4 regions of the Brumicola nitratireducens FR1064 genome follow, and region 1 is predicted to be linked to each of the others. Evidence: predicted binding sites of a transcription regulator. Region 1 holds the regulator's gene; each other region holds the start of a gene.
The links. The regulator sigma-54, encoded in region 1, starts transcription at its own class of promoters, with help from an activator protein. The targets are predictions, from matches to a motif close to GTTGGCACGNNNNTNGNNT.

Region 1 (4,950 bases):
TCTTTATCCTCTTGATGCATTGTTATTGTCGCTTCAAACTGATTAGCTAATTTTGCTAATTGAGTCGCTGCGCGCGCGTGCAGGCCTAATTTATTTACGATAGTAAGTTGCTTTTCAACGATCATGCTGAGACTCATTCAGTGTATTTGGATCAATCTCTTCTTTTTTGCTCAACTTCAATTCACGGTGTCTGATTTGTACATCCCCATGGCTTGCACGGAAGCTATTTGCAAGCGCCTCTGCCACAAATACAGAGCGATGCTGCCCGCCGGTGCAACCTATAGCAACAGTAACATAGCTGCGGTTGTTTCTTTCTAAATGTGGCAGCCAAGTTGATATCAGGTTTTGAATTTGCCATATGAATTTGGTGACAAGTGGCTGTCCCCCTAAAAATAACTGTACCGGGCCATCTAATCCATTCAAGGGCTTTAAGTCGGGCTCCCAGTGTGGGTTAGGCAAAAAACGGGCGTCAAATACATAATCTGCATCTCTTGGAATGCCGTATTTAAAGCCAAACGACTCAAATACTAGGACTAAGTTTGCGCTTTTTTTACCTAACACTCTTTCTCGAATTAGTTCTGAAAGCTCGTGCAGTGATAAATTATCGGTGTTGATATGTAAATCCGCTTTTTCCGATACAGGCACTAATATTTCTCGTTCCGCCTCAATTGATTCGGCCAGTGATTTATTGAGTTTGAAGAGCGGGTGCAAACGTCTTGTTTCACTATAGCGCTTAATCAATACATCATCACTAGCGTCTAAATACAAAATGGTAACTTCCCAAATACTGGGCAAAAAGTCCACAATTTCGCTAAGCTCATTCGCCATTTTAGGCATGTTTCTAACATCGACGCTCACCGCTACTTTTTCGCTTTCATCGGCGAGTGCATGAGTAAGTGTCGGCAGCAAATTTACGGGTATGTTATCGACGCAATAATACCCTAGGTCTTCCAAGGCCCTTAATGCAATTGATTTGCCTGAGCCAGAGCGACCACTGATGATCAAGAGTTTCACGTGTGCAGGTCCTTTAGAGGTAGATAACAGTTATGAAACGGTGGGATAATTCACCGTGTGGTTAATTTTTACGCTAGTGCTGAAATAATTTCGTCTCTAGTAGCAGCGTTTCTTAACGCTTTTACTATGTTTTTATCGCTCAATTTTTGCGCGATAGATGAAAGCGTTTGAAGATGCTCTTGGGTTTGTTCACTGGGCACTAATAAAGCGAAAAATATATCTACGGGCTTGTCGTCTATTGCATCGAATTGGATCGGTTCTTCGCTAGTGACAATGATAGCAACTATATCCTGTATTCCTTCAATTCTGCCGTGTGGTATAGCAATACCGTTACCTATGCCTGTGCTACCCATTTTTTCGCGCGCCAACATGCTCGCAAGCACATCATTTAAATTGAGCTGTGGATTTCCCTTCACTGCAATTTCGCTGATGACTTCAAAAATTCGTTTTTTGCTTTGACACTCAACCGCACATTCAGTGCGGTCGAGTGAAATAATATCAGATATAATCATAATTCGTAGGCGACTAATGTCGTTTTGACTTTTCCTTGTGCTTTATAACTTGGCGATCTAACTTGTCAATCAGTCCATCGATGGCTGCGTACATGTCAGTATGTTCAGCGTTAGCGTGAACAACGTCACCCTTGAGATGAAGTGTTGCTTCAGCTCTTTGATTTATTTTCTCTACATTTAACACTACATGTACATTACTAATATGATCGAAGTGTCTTTCTAATCGTTCGAATTTACTGTCGACGTATGCTCTTAGTGAATCAGTAATATCAACGTGATGACCAGTTAGATTTATTTGCATAATGTTACGTCCTCTTATGAAGTCTACAGCAGACTTTTTCTTTGGTTCGACGGGGGAATCGAGAGGGACTCTCGATATTTCGCAATGGTTCGTCGAGCAACTTGAATTCCTTGATCGGCCAACAATTGCGCAATCTTGCTATCACTAAGTGGTTTGCTGACAATCTCCGCCGCAACGAGCTTTTTGATGAGTGCTCTTATTGCTGTCGACGAACATTCACCGCCAGATTCAGTTGAAACATGGCTAGAGAAAAAGTACTTAAGCTCGAAAATGCCTCTGGGCGTATGCATATACTTCTGGGTGGTAACCCTTGAAATAGTTGACTCATGCATATCGACCATCTCAGCAACGTCATTTAAAACCATTGGTTTCATCATTTCTGGACCGTGTTCAAAAAAGCCCATTTGCTGCTGAACAATACAGTGAGATACTTTCAATAGTGTCTCATTGCGACTTTCTAAGCTCTTAATAAACCATTTAGCTTCTTGTAAGTGTGACTTAATATATTGTGAATCGTTCGAATTTTTAGTGCTTTTACTGAGTGCTTCATACTCTTTATTGACGATCAGCGGTGGCAAAGAATCACCATTCAGCTCAACTGTCCAACGACCATTTTTTTTCGCAACAGACACGTCAGGAATAACGTATTCAGAATCTTTAACGGCAATTGTGCTTCCTGGTCTTGGGTTAAGCGTTTGCAATAGGCGCATTGCTTCTCGCAGCTGGTCTTCTTTCAATCGAGTTTTACGCATCAATGTGCGGTAGTCTTTGCTGCTTAACAAGTCGCTGTGTTCTGTTAACAACAGACGGGCTTCAGCCAACCAAGGCGTTGCAGGATCAAATTGGGCTAATTGCACCATTAAGCACTCTTGAGGAGTACGAGAGCCGGAACCAATAGGGTCGAACATTTGAATGCGTTTTAGAACGCATTCAACTTCGTCCAATTCAATTTCTTCGTTTTGTAAGCTATCTAAAATTTCCTCGCTGCTAACAGTGAGATAACCAGACTCATCAATTGAGTCAATTATCGCAATAGCAATAGAGCGGTCTATATCTGAAAACGGGGTTAATTCCATCTGCCAAATTAGATGGTCTTGGATATTTTCGGTGGTTTCGCCCTGAAATATGTAGTCATCATCTGCGGGGCCGTTGGATATGTTGGCTGGCGCAGACGAGGCGCTTAGATATTCTTCCCAAGAGCTGTCTAGTGGTAAGTCATCAGGAATTTGGTTGTTTTCGAGTGCGTCGTGGCTGTCAACGTTATCTGAATTCTCCGCACTGAGTGAGTTTTTATCAGTATAGTCTTGAGGTTCAGAGTCACTGTCTGAGCTGTCGTTGTTGTGTTCACTTTCGTCAATTTCTAGTAAAGGGTTGGAATCCAACGCTTCCTGAATTTCGAGCTGAAGATCCAATGTAGACAATTGTAGCAGCTTTATCGCCTGCTGAAGCTGAGGCGTCATTGTTAGCTGTTGGCTAAATTTTAACTGCAGTGAAGGTTTCATTGATGTCCTTCAGTTATTTCTAATGGTGATAAAAGCCAGTTACAAAACATGATACACCTATAATACAAATTGGTCGCCGAGATACACTTCTCTCACTTTTTGGTTACTGAGTACTTCAGCAGAGGTTCCTGATGCAATCAGCTCACCGTGACTTACAATATATGCTTTTTCACAGACATCTAGCGTTTCACGTACATTATGATCTGTGATCAACACACCAATGTTTCGCTCTTTTAATTGTTTAATGATCTTCTTTATATCATTAACAGAAATTGGGTCAACACCGGCGAATGGTTCATCGAGTAAAATAAACTTAGGATTTGCAGCTAAAGCTCGTGCAATTTCAACGCGGCGGCGCTCTCCACCGGATAAACTCATGCCTAAATTATTTCTGATATGACTGACATTAAATTCGTCCATTAAGTCGTCAGCTTCTTGTTCACGTTGATCTTTTGCCAATTCTTTGCGTGTTTGTAATATTGCCATTAGATTTTCATACACGGTCAATTTACGAAAAATAGAGGCTTCTTGGGGCAAATATCCAATGCCATGTCTCGCACGCTCGTGCATAGGTTGAATTGACATGTCTAATTGGTCAATAAAAATTTCACCTTTATCAAGCGGTACCAAGCCGACAATCATATAAAACGTCGTTGTTTTACCTGCGCCGTTTGGGCCTAACAAGCCAACAATTTGGCCTGTGGACACTTCCAAGCTAACGTCTCTTACAACTTGTCTAGCTTTGTATGATTTAGCGAGGTGTTTTGCAAACAAGGTACTCACTTTTTATTTTCCTTTTGCTTTTCCATTGCTTCTTTTGTTTTTTTCAAAGTATCGCCATCAAATACGGTCACAACTTGCTGCTGACTATCGGTGTCTTTCTGCGCCTGCCATTGCTCTTTTATAATGTTGTATATAATTGAGTCGGTTTTTATACTAAACGCATTTTGATAAAGCTCCGCATTTCCTTTTAACGTGATGATTTTAGTGGCTTTCTCGTAGCGAATACTGTTTGCTTTTGCCACCACCATTGTGCCGTCGGCCAGTTGTTGTGTGTAACTCGCTGGATTGCCTGTCGCTTCAAACACTTCTTTATCTTTACCAAGAGCTGCTGATACTTTCAATCGTTCAGCTTTGATTTCTAAAGTACCCTGAGTAATCTTTACGTTGCCTTCATGCACGGCTACTTTCTCTTTTCCGTCACCGTAGCTGCTGTCAGATGATAGCTTCGTTGGTTTATCAAAGTCGTTCTTCTTAATTGCTTCTTGTGCACTTAATGAACCCGCGCCAGCCAACATAAGTAGGCTAGCGAACAGGTAGATATTCAGTTTGAACATGGTTTTTTAACTCATATTTTTGGGTTTCTAAATTGGCTTCGAACCCTCGGCCATTAATAATAACGTTTGCACCCGAAATAACTAGAGGTTCATCGGATGTAATTGTCTTAGTCAATAAATCAATTTCTATAAAGTTAGTCGATATGGTTTGTATGTAGTCTTCTGGTTGCAGATTACGAATTTGTACACCGTTAACCAACTCAATTCGGTTGTTGTCGTAAAAAGTCCCTTCGTCAGCATTTAATTGCCAACTTGAACCATCGCTTTGAAGATAGATCGTATAT
Region 2 (4,950 bases), 1.0 Mb from region 1:
CCCATAGAACAAGTACACACCATTTGCCGTGACGAAGTATACTAAAAAATGTAAAGAGGTTCTCTAATCAACTGGTGACAACAAGGAATAAAGCCATGATTATGAGAACAACTCCCATAATACGGTCAAAGATGTAGCCATTTAGCTCATAAAACGCACGTACTTTTCGATGCGTAATGACAACAGATAGAAATATAAACCATGCGGCAGTGGCAACAGCCATATATAAGCCATAGATAATTTTATGTGATAAAAGCGTTTCTGATGATATTGCTACCGTGAAAACAGACAAAAAGAATAACGTGGCTTTCGGGTTTAGACCGTTAGTGATGAAACCTATCATAAATGATTTTATCAAGCTTTTTTGTGGGACAGGCACAGCCGATAGTTTGGCCTGGCCATGCGGTTGACTCTTTAAAGCACTGATACCAATCCATGCTAAATAAGCAGCGGCCAGATATAGCAGTATATTTAGCAACCACGGAGTGGTCTTAATTATTAAGCCTATTCCAATCAGAGAATAAGTAACATGCAACAGTATGCCAGTACCAATACCAATACTGGTGGATATTGCAGCCGCTCTTCCCTGCTGCATACTTTGCTTAAGTACAACAGCAAAGTCGGGCCCAGGACTTGCTACAGCAAAAAAGTGAATAACAGCGATTGAGAAGAGTTCTAACCAGTTAAATGCTATGACTTCAGTCATACACCCACCTCGATGGGCAATGTCTGACTGGCGCCCCACTCTGACCAACTAGCATCATAGACTTTAACGCGAGGCGCTCCTAAAGAATAGGCAGCTTGTGCAACAATGCAGGCTGTTACGCCACTACCACAACTTATTATCATTTCATTCTTGAGATTAATATTATTGTCCTCAAACATGTCTGTTAATTCGTCAGAGGATTTAAACTTGCCTGCATGCTGCAAACTTGCATAGTGTATATTCACAGAAGTAGGTATATGTCCCGACCTCATACTAGCCCTTGGTTCGGACTCAATGCCTGCATAACGTCCAAAACTTCTTGCGTCAATCAGTTGAGACCTATTTGTTTTGCCTGTCTGCAGGGTAATCGTAGTTGAAGCTTTAGATGCGGGTACTAATAAACATGCGGACAATGCAGTACAAATATAGTCTGCATCGACAAAGGAATAATTAAGCGATGCTTTCAACTGAACGTTGGACTCAATGTTGGGACTTATTAGAGAGCTTTCCGTTTTATAACCACACTTAATCCATTGGGGTAACCCGCCGTCCAACGTTTTAACATTCGTAAAGCCCATAGATAAGAGCATAAACCAAGCCCTTGACGCACAAAAATTACCAAAGTCGTCATAAACCACAATCTCGTCGTCTACGTTCAGTCCGAGCTTTTGAGCCGAAACTTGAAAGGCACTAAGAGATGGCATCATATTGCTAAACGAATTTTGTTTATTCACAAAGTCATTTTCGAAATCGAACAACAAAGATTTTGGTATATACAACGAAACATCTTCTCGCTTCAAATCAGGCTTTGACGTAGGTGCGTTTGCCATGGTTGTGAACAGTATTTTTATACTAGACGTGTTTTTAGACTCAATTTTTTTAAATAAGTCATGACACGAAATAATGGTGGATATCATGATGTAAGAAAACCAATAATGTTATTCGAAAAAACATGGGATAATTAAAACATTAATTTGTTATACATAACAGGTTGCTAAAAAATTATAAGTGCCGGGGCCTGAACATCACTATCTTTAGGGTATTGAAAGCGATGCATTATCACTGATTTGATTGCGCGCAATAGCAGTCCTGAGGATAGTTACTTTTAGCAGATGACAGAAATAAAAAAAGCACCTACCGAATGGCAGGTGCTTTCAGAAAAATTAATAAATTTATTTTTTGAAGCGACGCGCGCCTAAACCAATTAAACCTAATGCTAGGATGGCTAATGTTGATGGTTCTGGGACCTCATGTAGAGCATAACCATTTAGAACAGCTCTTCCTGGTTGATTATTAGGACCGTCGAATCCGACAAATAAAGTCTCTGCTTCGGCAGTAAACCTTACAATTAAGTTTACAGCATTTGGCTGCCAATTTTTTAACGAGAAGTCAGACCCTAACAGCGAAACAAAAATGTCGTTACCAGTAGAGTTTTTGTCATTTGAGAACAGTAATTGTAATCTATAGCTGTTACCGATCGTTAGACCGTCTAACGTGAACCCAAGACTCCCGAAACCAGATGCGTAAACCAATTCATCTAAAAGTGCTTCTAGATCAGTATTGAAATTATCATTAGAAAAATTTCCAGAACCATCTGTCCAACCTGCGCTCAATGCAGATTCGTCTGAGCCGAACAAGACACCGTTTATTGTTACAGGGTTATTGCGAGCCCCTAGATTATTAGCTTCGATTAATGAACCATCATTTAAAACGCTAATTTCGCCCGTTATAGAAGTTTGTAAAAAGATTGGAACAGCGTGAGCGGGAACTGTTAGCCCGATTGATAGAACTAAGAAACCGAATAGTGTTTTTGTAATTTTCATTTCTGTAAACTTATGGAGTTGTAATAGCCTTGTTAAGCAAGTTTTACGCCAAAAATTAAAACCAATATTTATCAATACTTTAAAGCTAATACTTGTTTGTTTTATTTAGCCTATGTAAAAAAAGCTGACACAGAAGTGTTTGAATTTTATCCAATTATGGAACAATACAAAACCGAATGCCGAACAACCGTATCATTTAAAACCGTCCATTTGTCCTATTTCGTCGCCCCAAGCCGAGAATCGCTCATTGTCGCCCCCTCCGGTTAAATAGCAATAATTCGGATAATGCCAACGCTTGCGCTAAATTGGCTCGCAGAACCTGATCGTTGGGATGGCCTAAAGCGCCAAAATTCGTTTTGAACGTTAGATTTAATTAATTAGGGAAGTATGGCGTTGATACAAAAAACATTGAATGTGTCATCATGAGATTTTCTATTGATACATGTTTGACGCGTATCTTATTATCATAGTAACAACTATCTTTGGAAGTGGTGCCCGGGGCCGGACTTGAACCGGCACACTCTTACGAGCGAGGGATTTTAAATCCCTTGTGTCTACCAATTTCACCACCCGGGCACTGATGCTGCGACTTAATTAACTAGCATTAAGTGGAGGCGGAACCCGTCCACATATAGCGTAGTTAACTAGCTGATAATTAATAGGTATTTGTGTTTACTAAATACCCTGTACCAACTAAAGTACCAACAGAACGTAGGTGAACGTCTGCGGAACGAGGAGCATTATACATACAGAAATGTACTGTGCAACAATAAATTTAAACAATTAAACTAAGTGAGTAAATTATGGGCAGCATGGTAGATGTATTCGTTAACACGAAGAAACATAATGTAATGCAAGACACATGGGGCCACATGTATCCAGAGCCAGGTTCTAAGCATGAGGGCTACATTGTGTTAGCTCATGGTGATTATGGCGGCACAACGATACTGGAGTACTCATTTGGCGATCTATGCGGAAGCCCACAGGTTGCAGAATTAGTTGCTACCTCTATGAGCATGTATGAATGGACAAATGGACTTTACCGATTAGATTGTTCGCTTTGGTTTTTTAAGAACTCAAGTAACCTCTATCTAACAAACGATAGCATCGGTCGGATCATAAAACCGAAGCTTACTACCCTATACACTTTTGAGGTCTAAACATGCTTTATTGGTTTGAAGAAGAAAACATACTCTGTGATAAATATGGAGAAGAATATTCGGTCATCAACGGAGGTTGGCGTTTTAAAATCAGAAATGGAAACTCAGTCTTAAGTTCTGGTGAAATTATTCATCGTGGAATTAGTGAACCACTCAAATTAACAAGAGAAGAATTTGATGAACGCCATCCTGAATTTGGTTATTAAATTCTGTCTCTCACCTATTTTGTTAATCATGTTAAAACTGTATGAGTCCCTAATAGAGATCCATAAACCCATTGTATATACTTATATTACTTAATTTATATTGTAATCTATTAGTTAAAGTACCATAATATGTACCATATAATTAAGTAGTAACAAGCCACCGCTGACGCTATGGGCTTGACTAGATCAACTGTTGGTGATTCTGTTCTCAGGGTTAAGAAGTATGCTGCTTTGCGTGGCTATGCCCCTGAACATGACATGATGCATTACACACCTGATACCCATTACGTTAAGGGTGTATCAACAAGATACAACGCAGAAGGCCAAGTTGCCGGACAGTGGGTAAAAACAGATGTAAACAAAGAAGACAGTATCGCTTTAATGCAGGCAGTTATTGACGGCTTAGTTAAAGATATGCCGGTCTACAAACCAACTAATAAAATCATACATGGATCATCCGATCTAATGGCGGTATATCCACTTGGTGACCCGCATATTGGAATGTTAGCACTAGCTGATGAAGCGGGTGAAGACTGGGATATTGCCAAGGCCAGAGAAGTATTCATAGGAATATTCACTCGACTGGTATTAACAGCTCCTCCTTGTAAACAATCAGTGATCGTAAACTTAGGTGATTACTTCCATGCAGATAACATCGCAGGGACTACTACCCGTTCAGGACACCCATTAGACACAGACAAGAACTTTCTTACTATGGCTGATGTTGGTGTAGAAATCTTATTACACATGATCATGGCAGCACTAGAGCACCATGAGACAGTACGTGTGATCAATGCAATCGGTAACCATGATGATACTGGCTCAATGTTCCTTCAAGTAACACTGAAGCACATGTTCAAAAACGAACCAAGAGTCATCATTGATGTAACCGCTAATCCTTATAACTTTGTGCGGTTCGGTAAGTGCTTCTTCGGAGTGCATCACGGACATACGACAAAGGCTGACAAGCTTCCGCTTGTTATGGCGACTGATAAACCGCAAGACTGGGGCGAAACCCAGTTTAGATATTGGTACACAGGCCACATTCACCACGA
Region 3 (4,950 bases), 510 kb from region 1:
CCAGTCACGTACTGAGCAATCTTCATACTGTCAAAATTTTCCTTGCCAAAAATGTTGATATACTCTTGGGCCTTCGGGGTAAAGTTATAGGGCCCCGCAACGCCCGCAACTCCTTTTATGAAACTTTTACTTTCACCTGCTTTCTGCAAATATTGGGTATCTGTTGCCGCCATCGCTGCAATATATGCACCTGCTGAATGGCCTACAAGAAAGATTTTTTCAGCGCTGCCTTGATATTCGCTAACATTATTCTTTATCCACACAATCGCCTTAGCACCATCTTCAACAAACTGCGGAAATTTTCCTTGAGGATAAAGCACATAATTTGGGATAGCGACGGTGTAGCCTTTGCGAACAAAGCTGTCCGCAATAAATTCAAAATAGGCTTTATCTCCCCAAGACCAGCCACCACCAAAAAAGAAAACGATGACCGGCGTATTTTCGTCGGCATCCCGGGCTCGATAAATATCTAGTTTTTGCCACGATTCACCACCGTAAGAGATGTCACGGCTAATATTATAAGAATGGGTTAAGGAAACACCCGTATTTAACAAGCGTAAACCCGTTGCTGCAGCGTCAATGAACAAAGCGACAGAGAATATAATGAGGGCAGGCAACAGAATGAAGAGCATGAATTTTTTCAAATTGAATATCAGTAAACGTGAGACGAATAGTATGTTTATGTATGTTGAGAACGCTAAGATCATATTGCGTTGAAATATAAGGACTATAAGTTGGATGATACGAAAAGCCCCGATAAATCGGGGCTTTTTGCTAAAAATAACTATTGGCGTGTACTTATTGTTATTTTCACGCCAACTTGTGCTTCCCTGCTTCGTCCTTGAGCTTTCTTCATAGAGCTAGCTATCCATAGCCGGCTCTTAAACTAGCGTAGATTAGTTTTGACGGCTAGTAGTAAAGTCTGGATAAGCTTCTAAGCCACACTCACTCATGTCTACGCCTTCAAACTCTTCTTCTTCAGTAACTCGTATGCCAATGATGGCTTTAAGCGCTAGCCAAACAACTAGGCTCGTCACGAATACCCAGAAGAAGATGGTCAAAGCACCGACAAGCTGTCCGACAAACGTTGCACCACCCGTTCCACCGCCAGCTACATCAACAGTTAACGGATTAGTAAATGGCACCAACATAAGACCTAAGAAGCCAACAACACCGTGAACAGAGATTGCGCCCACTGGATCATCAATCTTCAGCTTGTCTAAGGCTAAAATGCTACCTACCACTAAAATACCACCCAAGGCACCGAACAATGTAGCCTGCAGAGGAGTCGGTGTAGAAGGCTCTGCTGTGATAGCTACCAAACCAGCTAATGCGCCGTTCAATGCCATCGTCAAATCCGCTTTACCGAAAAGTACTCTCGCTAGCAATAACGCAGCAACTAAGCCACCTGCTGCAGCCATATTAGTATTCATAAACACTACTGCAACCGCATTTGCACTTTCAACGCTTGCTGTCGCTAAAACCGAACCACCGTTGAAACCGAACCAGCCCATCCACAGTATGAATGTGCCTAAAGTAGCTAATGGCAAGTTTGCACCAGGGATTGCGTTAACACGGCCGTCTGCGCCATATTTACCTTTACGAGCGCCAAGCACTAATACACCAGCCAATGCTGCAGCAGCACCTGCCATATGCACAATACCTGAACCAGCAAAGTCTGAGAAACGGAACGCAGGCATCCAGTCAGCAGCAGCATCTTCTGGTACTGGTGCGCCTAAATTAAACATACCAAATACGTCAGCGCCGCCCCATGTCCAAGAACCAGACATTGGATAGATGAAAGCCGTTAACACGACCGCAAACGCTAGGAATGCCCAAAGCTTCATACGCTCAGCAACCGCGCCAGATACAATTGACATTGCTGTTGCAACGAAAACTACCTGAAAGAAGAAATCAGCTGATGGTGCGTAAGCTGCTGGATCTTCAGCACCGGTTGCGCCGTCACCCATTATGCTTGAAAGGAAAAACATATCGTCGCCACCATACATTATGCTGTAGCCGCATATCATGTACATGATGCAAGAAATTGCATACAGCGATACGTTTTTAGTTAATATTTCAGTGGTGTTTTTAGCGCGTACTAAACCCGCTTCTAACATAGTAAAACCTGCCGCCATCCACATTACTAGTGCGCCACAGATTAAGAAGTAAAAGGTATCTAATGCATACCCAAGTTCGAATGTGATTTCCATTTTTGTTCTCCGGTTATCTGGCTGCGCGACTTACAGAGCGTCAGCGTCTGCTTCGCCAGTACGAATACGCACTGCTTGTTCTAAGTCATAGACGAACACTTTTCCGTCACCAATTTTGCCTGTTTTCGCTGCGCCAACAATGGCTTCAACCAAACGCTCAACTTGATCATCATTTATTGCGATCTCAAGCTTCACCTTAGGTAAAAAATCAACTTGATACTCAGCGCCACGATAAAGCTCAGTGTGACCTTTCTGACGACCAAATCCCTTCACTTCGGTGACAGTCAAACCGTCAATACCGATTTCAGAGATAGCTTCACGAACATCATCAAGCTTAAATGGCTTAATGATTGCGGTGACTAATTTCATAGTATGCTCCTGCGTAATTCAAAAGAAATAGTGTAGTTTCGATTTACTATTCAAGACCAGTGCCAACACTTAATAGCTATATATATCAATTAGATAAGGGTTTTTAAATTACCATGAGCACACAAAAAAGCACCATAATGGTGCATTTTCAAATATTCGCCCCATAAGGACGCAAGTGACTTAAAAAAATAAAGGGGTCAGTGTTAATTAAATTACAGCTGATACATTAGGCAGGAAATAAAGACGAGATTACTCTCCGAACAACTTCTCCCAGAACGATTTTTCCTTCTTTTTAGGCTGCATTCTAACAGCAGGTTGGCCATCACAGCCGCGAGCATTTTCGGGAAGCGCGCTGAGTATTGCCGGCACACTTAAAATATCACCACATCCTGGCGCTGAAAGCTCGCCTGTTTTTGCATCAAAATGCGCAATGCCAAGCCCATCAGGAAATCGTCGAGATAGATTTTTGGGTGACTGTTTCTTCTGAAACGCAATAAAAACCTGCATTGCGCCACTTGCACCCGATAAGTTAACAGGTGCATTGTCGTCTGATCCCATCCACACGCTGGTCACTAAGTTTCGGTCAAAACCCGCAAACCAACTGTCTCTATAATCATTTGTAGTGCCGGTTTTTCCTGCCATATTTATGTTTGGAAAAGCCTCTCTTACCGCTTTTGCTGTGCCTTCAAGCGTCACTTTATGCAGTGCGTAATTCACTAAATAAGTAGCCGACTCATCAGCTCTAATTTCACTTTCTACGTCGCGCAAATACAGCAATTCATTTTCGTTTGATGTCACCGCGGTCAAACTATGCAGTTGATTCATCACGCCATTATTAGCAATGGTTTGATACATTTGGTTAACCTGCAGTGGAGATAAATCGATTGCGCCTAGGGTGAGCGCAGGGACTAAGGTTATTTCCTTATCTACGCCTAAGCGATTAATTGTGTAAGCCACTTCTTCTAAGCCAACAGCCATGCCTAGCTTTACGCTTGGCACATTATAGGATTTGGTTAAGGCCTCAATTAAAGATACTTGGCCACGAAACTCTTTATCAGAATTTAAAGGCTCCCAGTACTTACCGCCAGTGCTGCGCATTTTGACTGGCGTGTCTTCAAGCATTGTCGCTAAATTATAATGCTCAGGGTCCTCTAATGCTGACAAATACACCGCAGGCTTTACCAATGAACCAATCGGACGATAGGCATTCAAAGCACGGTTAAAGCCGCTAAATCCAGCTTTTTTACCGCCCACTATGGCTCTAATTTCACCACTCTGAACATCAGATACAACCATTGCGGCTTCTAGGTCTGGTTGTTCACGTTTTTGCGCAATACGATCAACTTGTTCCTTCACTGCCGCTTCCGCACGACGCTGCGCGTTTATATCGAGGGTTGTGTAAAGCTTAACGCCCGATAGCTGCTCCGCACGACGGCTAATCACAGCGTTGAGTTCATCACGTACTTTGTCCATAAATGCCGGATGCTTGCCACTCGCTAAACTTTCACTACTCGCTGTGTTCAGCGGCGCCGCGACAAAACCAGCGTATTCGTCGCTGTTAATTTCATTTGCTTCAAATAGTAAACGCAACACGATATTACGTCTCTCTAACGCTCGTTCAGGGTGCTTACTGGGCGAATAGAACGAAGGCCCTTTTACTAAGCCTATCAATGTTGCTATCTCAGGAGTATTGAGTTCAGGTAGTGGTTTGTCAAAATAGAAATGACTCGCTAAACCAAAGCCATGCACTGCAACAGCACCATTCTGCCCAAGGAATACCTCATTTATATAAGCATTAATAATTTCTTCCTTCGAATACCTAGCGTCTATGACTACTGCCATGACGGCTTCTTTAGCTTTTCGAATATAGGAGCGCTCTCGGGTCAAAAAGAAATTTTTAGCTAGCTGTTGAGTTAATGTGCTGCCGCCTTGCACCGTTCTACCAGCCACTATATTGGCAAAAAATGCGCGGATGATCGATGTTGGTGCAACACCGTGATGCTGATAAAAATCGCGGTCTTCAACGATCACCAAGGCTTTTTGTAACAGCAAAGGAATGTCGTCTTTGCCGACCAGCATCCGATCTTCGTCGAGTCCACTCACAAGACGAGAAACTAACCAAGGTTCTAAACGCGTTAATGCAATCGACTTCGCTGTTGGATTCGCACCTTTACCTATTAAATATTCGATTTTAGCAATTCGCTCGCCTTGCCAAGTGATGCGGATATCTCGCTCTGGTTCATAACCATTTGGAAAATGAAACGCTCTACGTTGGATGCGAAGTTGATTTGAGTAGGTCTGGTATTCACCTGTCAATTTCGCAGCGCTAACCCGCCGATATCCCAACAAGCTTAATTCATCTTTAACT
Region 4 (4,950 bases), 1.7 Mb from region 1:
AACGCTGCGCGACAATCCTGCCTGTGCGAAACAAGAACATGACGCTAAACGTGACCCAGCAAATCCTGGCTTACACAGCCTGCTGACCTTCGACATTAATAAAGATATTACGGCGCCTTTTATCAATTTGGGGAGTAAGCCAGAAGTTGCGATATTACGTGAACAAGGCGTCAACTCGCATGTTGAAATGGCTGCGGCGTTCCATCGTGCGGGCTTTACCCCAATTGATGTGCACATGAGCGATATGCTAGCAGGACGCAGTCTTGATAACTTCGCTGGTTTAGTTGCCTGTGGTGGCTTTAGTTACGGTGACGTACTAGGCGCTGGCGAGGGGTGGGCTAAGTCAATTTTATTCAATGAACAGGTCAAAGCGACGTTTAAAGCGTTTTTCGAGCGCAACGATACCTTTTCTTTAGGCGTTTGTAACGGTTGTCAGATGCTGTCTAATTTGAAGTCATTGATTCCCGGTGCTGAACACTGGCCACATTTTGTAACTAATCAATCAGAACGTTTTGAAGCGCGCGTTGCTATGGTTGAAGTTGCCGACTCACCTTCAGTGTTTTTAACCGGAATGCAGGGCTCTCGGATGCCAATAGCCGTTTCTCACGGCGAAGGTCGCGCAGAATTCAAACTCGATAATCAAATATCGATGTTGAAGAATGAGAGCCAGATCGCGCTGCGCTTTATAGACAATTACGGACGCGTAACAAGCGAGTACCCAGCGAACCCGAATGGTTCAGAACAAGGCATTACAGGGTTAACGTCTTTAGATGGCCGCAGCACTATAATGATGCCGCACCCAGAGCGAGTATTTAGAACAGTTAGCAACTCATGGCGCCCAGATGAATGGAAAGAAGACGGCCCTTGGATGCGTATGTTTAGAAACGCACGCGTCTTCGTCGGATAGTATCTACTTGGAAAGTTGACGGTGGAATAAACGGTTAGTGCAAAACGGCTAACCGCCTCTTCGATTTTTTTCGCGGTTGATCAACTTTTGATTAGGGTGTTTTTTTAACAAGACATAAACGGAAGCCAAGCCACCGTGCTGCTTTTGTGCCGTATGAAAGGCAATCACCATATCAATCTGTCGTAACCATTGATTCACAAAACTTTTTAAGAAAGCAGGGAAGGGTTTACTATTTAAGCCCATGCCGTGCTGTACTAGTAAGGTTCTAATTCCTCTTTCATGACAGTCTTTAATGGTGTTGTATAAGGTCACGCGCGCGTCGTCAAACTTCATGTGCGTTATATTCAACGTGACGTCGATTTGATATTTAGCGAGTCTTAAATTCTTATAAACGCCTTGCTGCACGCCGTCTTGTTTGTACTCGATAAAGTCGTGTGGGTCGATAGGCTCGACTTTTTCAACCGTCAGTCCATTGTCATCTTTTTCAACTTCAGCGATAAGGGCTTCTCGCTTTAGCCTTTGTGCAAGGGTTTCTGTGTTCTTGTTTGTTAAGGCAACTTTATCCGTTTGGGCTAAAGGCTTAACGTCACTCATTTCTTCAAAAAACGAAGAGTTGTCGGGGAGAGAATGCGACATAAAAAGGCCTCGTTGTTTGTTTCTGTCTAATAACAGGGTATACGTCAGTTTCAGGAACTTAGTCCAGTTGGGTGCTGATTTATCTGCACTCGGTTAACGCATCCATATTATTCAACAACAAAAGCCTTAAAAACAGTCCTATTGTCGCGCTACGTAGTCGTTTGGCTGAATATTCGCCAATAAACTGCGATCACGACTAGTCACGGTTGCCGTTTCAGCGAATACTTGCGTGACTACAAGAGAAGTGGGATGCAGCACAAACTGCTTGTACTCTTGACCAAAAGTATCTCTAATTTGTTTAACACTAAATAGCGTTAGGGTGTCTCCAGCTTTCACTTTTTGATTTTTGCCTAGATTTATTTGCAGTTGGTTATTGTTGACCGCCAATATTCTGCCCATTGTCGGTTCACAAATGGCGAACTTTTCTAAGTCTATTGCTGACTCCTGCATGCTTTCTAAGACAGCTCTACCATAGCGACTGCGCCAAAACTCGTCTGAATTAACGTCAAGTTTGCGGGTCATGTCAAACTCCCAAGCTTCCGATATACGATACTGCTTGCTTAATAATTCTTCGCCTGATGCACCATTTAATAAGGTTAACGTGTACGCGAAGTTACGTACAGCCTGATCACCTTTCCAAAACGTAAAGGCACTTGCGTGATCTCGCTCAACGCTAATGTCGTCGATGGTGATTGCAAGTACATATTGCACATCCGTCTTTTGTGCCAATTTTGTGGCTTGTATTTGTTGGTCAGTGTTATGCCAATTAAGCGTATAAGGCTCTACTTCGCTGAGCGTTAGCCCAGTGCTAATTTGTGAAAATGTTTCTTGCAGTTTTAAAGCGGCTGCGGCGCCTAAATGATGCACTTGACCGTCTGCTGCTTGCGCCCCGTAACGAATAGGGAAGTAAGTTGTTGCTAATCTTTTCGTATAGTCAGCGGCTGAGCATTGAGATTTTTGTGAAAAGATATCCGCTCGAATTGATACGGTTACATAACCATCCGAGTAAACCTCATCTATTAACTCTAGCGTGCTTACTTCTCCGCTGGAACGAATTTCTAGGTGGTCGTTCATTAACAGACCATTAGTCATTTGTTGCACACTCCTGACAGAGGCGCCAGCAAATAGCAGAGCTTGCTTAATGGCTTCCTCAGTCGCTTGATGCTTTGCCGCCATTTTATCACCATTCAAAATGGCAGCATGTCCGGTAGCTGAGAACCACGCTGCGTTTGCTGTTTGGCTTAATATTAATGATAGTACGATAATAAGGTTTCGCAAAGTTGCGTTACGCCTCTTAAGGCCTTTTACCGCGGCGCTCTGTATTATGGCGTTTCGTAGTCTTGAGTCGTTTATATAAAACATTAATTTCATTACTTATTTCACTTATTGGACTTTGTGGTAATCCACTGGCGGTCAAATCAACAGCAGTGATTTGCACTTAGGTAGTTCTATGTGTAAACCTATACAAGTTATGTGCCATACCTTTAATAATTAACTCACCGACTTCTACGCTTTTAACTGCCATTTTGAGTTTTCATAAATTTGGTTCATATTTTGCATTAACTCCAATATCAAAAAGCAGTGAATAAACGCACAGCTATATGGGGCCATGAGTGCGCCGTATAATCAATTAAATACGAATAGGTTGAATATGCCAAAGATGAAAAAAGTACGCGTCATTATAGCTTCTGTTGGAGTGATCACTTGCTTGAGTCTGTCAGGATGCAGTTCATTGTTTACCAAGCATGTAGAGTGGGAAACCATTGAGCCTGAGCAATACCCAGTGATTAATGCAGTAGGCTATGCTCCCATTGCAGCGCAATTAGGTGGTGATGAATCTACCAAAACATTGATGGCGATAAAAGCATCTAAATTGGATGCCTATCGTGAGCTTGCAGAGCAGGTGTATGGCCAGAAAGTTGACGGTGAGCAGGAGTTGGCAAATATGATCTTAACCAACAACCAGTTAAAGAGTTCGGTTGAAGGCGTAATACGCGGCGCAAGAGTCGTTAAGACTTATCCCGTAGGCGAGGACACCTATGCAACTGAACTGGAGCTCGATATGTCTCGGGTCTACGACATTTATTTGTCCACGGCAAAACCTAGAAAAATTAGAAAGGTGACCTATTACTAGGGCTTGATACGTAAGCGAGTCATTTTTATTAGGCCCTGATGACTCGGTAAAAAAAACAATAAAAAAGCCAGCGATAACGCTGGCTTTTTTGAAATTATATTTTTAACCTGAGCAACAGTCTTGTTTGAATGTAAATAGCAACCGCTGTTTGCTTAAGCTGTGTATCCTTTTGAACCCGCATCGCCCGTAGTCTTGCCACTGCGATCGTAGGTCATTGACTCGCGTGCACGCAGCTCCATCATGAGATTGCGAAGATGCGTTAAACGAAGTTGGCCTTGTTCAACTGACTTAGCATTAATCTGCGTCAAATACTTACATTCATGGATGATTGCATCGCAACTTTCCATGGCTGCCACTGCGTCTTCCGTGCTTTCGCCGTTTGCCTTCGCTTTTTCGAATAATGAAGATATCGACTGATCCTGCTCCTCAATGAATGAAAGCAGTTCTTCTTTATCTTTTAACAATCCCATCAGAGTCTCAGGCTCTCTCGAACTTATCAGATGAAGCTCATTTTCCAACAATGCTTTCAGAGCAGTTAGCTGCTCCGCTTGTTTATCAATTGCACTTAATAAACTCGTCATCATCAGATTCTAAGCTCCATTCGTTTAAATACCATTTCCGAAAATCTGAGATTCCAATTTGGCAATTTTTTGCGCCAAAACTTCAGGGTTTATCTTGTATTCACCATCAGCAATCGCTTTTTTCAGTTTATCAACTTTCTCTTGATTGACTGGCGCTTCTGCGCTTTTCTTCTGCACTTGCGTAAGCTGTTGTGCAGATGTAGTTAGCGACACAGAGTCTTGACGTGACGCAGTAGACTGCGTTGCGGCTTGCGCTGTGTTAGCGTTTGCAGTTTGACTTGGAGTCTGCTGTTGTGCCAGCTTCTGCCCGTCAATTTGCGGTTTGTTTGCATTGTTTATATTGTTAATAGTCATAATTTTTTCCAGAACCTATAACACCTCAAACATGTTATCGACTTCTTATTGGCTAACTTTAGCAAGAAAGTGAAATAAAATCACATTTTCTACCGAATTTGCTCAAAATACTTCTAATTATTCAAGCTGATAACGCCAAAGCGTCAAAATTTTATCACTTTTCATTAAATTTGGATACTCACTTCGCTGGTACTAGACACTGTTGCCGTCACTGTTTTCTTCGATGAGGCGTTCTGCACTCTGATTGTGTCTCCCAAATTTCCGTCCTGTTCAGCAATGCCCGATACCTTCAAACTTAAGCCGCTGGTCACCGCCATTATCGTCACTTTGTCACCCTT

Region 2: the regulator sigma-54 is predicted to act here: its motif matches at 2,564-2,582, upstream of GNIT_RS18385 (PEP-CTERM sorting domain-containing protein).
Region 3: the regulator sigma-54 is predicted to act here: its motif matches at 2,631-2,649, upstream of glnK (P-II family nitrogen regulator).
Region 4: the regulator sigma-54 is predicted to act here: its motif matches at 3,006-3,024, upstream of GNIT_RS11565 (flagellar assembly protein FlgT).

Annotation. Positions count from the first base shown of each region.
Region 1 covers NC_016041.1:966,669-971,618, forward strand. Annotated here, with positions in the region: gene GNIT_RS04195 (HPr family phosphocarrier protein) at 1-125, opposite strand, end outside; gene rapZ (RNase adapter RapZ) at 115-1,014, opposite strand; gene ptsN (PTS IIA-like nitrogen regulatory protein PtsN) at 1,083-1,526, opposite strand; gene hpf (ribosome hibernation promoting factor) at 1,540-1,827, opposite strand; gene GNIT_RS04215 (RNA polymerase factor sigma-54) at 1,851-3,329, opposite strand; gene lptB (LPS export ABC transporter ATP-binding protein) at 3,387-4,112, opposite strand; gene lptA (lipopolysaccharide transport periplasmic protein LptA) at 4,109-4,666, opposite strand; gene lptC (LPS export ABC transporter periplasmic protein LptC) at 4,635-4,950, opposite strand, start outside.
Region 2 covers NC_016041.1:1,993,551-1,998,500, reverse strand. Annotated here, with positions in the region: gene GNIT_RS08660 (LysE family translocator) at 68-706, opposite strand; gene GNIT_RS08655 (sulfurtransferase) at 703-1,623, opposite strand; gene GNIT_RS18385 (PEP-CTERM sorting domain-containing protein) at 1,879-2,529, opposite strand; tRNA gene GNIT_RS08645 (tRNA-Leu) at 3,019-3,105, opposite strand; gene GNIT_RS08640 (hypothetical protein) at 3,333-3,689, shown strand; gene GNIT_RS08635 (hypothetical protein) at 3,692-3,895, shown strand; gene GNIT_RS08630 (hypothetical protein) at 4,067-4,950, shown strand, end outside.
Region 3 covers NC_016041.1:453,926-458,875, reverse strand. Annotated here, with positions in the region: gene GNIT_RS01970 (alpha/beta hydrolase) at 1-632, opposite strand, end outside; gene amt (ammonium transporter) at 897-2,213, opposite strand; gene glnK (P-II family nitrogen regulator) at 2,244-2,582, opposite strand; gene mrcB (penicillin-binding protein 1B) at 2,832-4,950, opposite strand, start outside.
Region 4 covers NC_016041.1:2,673,270-2,678,219, reverse strand. Annotated here, with positions in the region: gene purL (phosphoribosylformylglycinamidine synthase) at 1-907, shown strand, start outside; gene smrA (DNA endonuclease SmrA) at 956-1,543, opposite strand; gene GNIT_RS11565 (flagellar assembly protein FlgT) at 1,682-2,914, opposite strand; gene GNIT_RS11560 (LPP20 family lipoprotein) at 3,204-3,677, shown strand; gene GNIT_RS11555 (flagella synthesis protein FlgN) at 3,830-4,261, opposite strand; gene flgM (flagellar biosynthesis anti-sigma factor FlgM) at 4,283-4,612, opposite strand; gene flgA (flagellar basal body P-ring formation chaperone FlgA) at 4,777-4,950, opposite strand, start outside.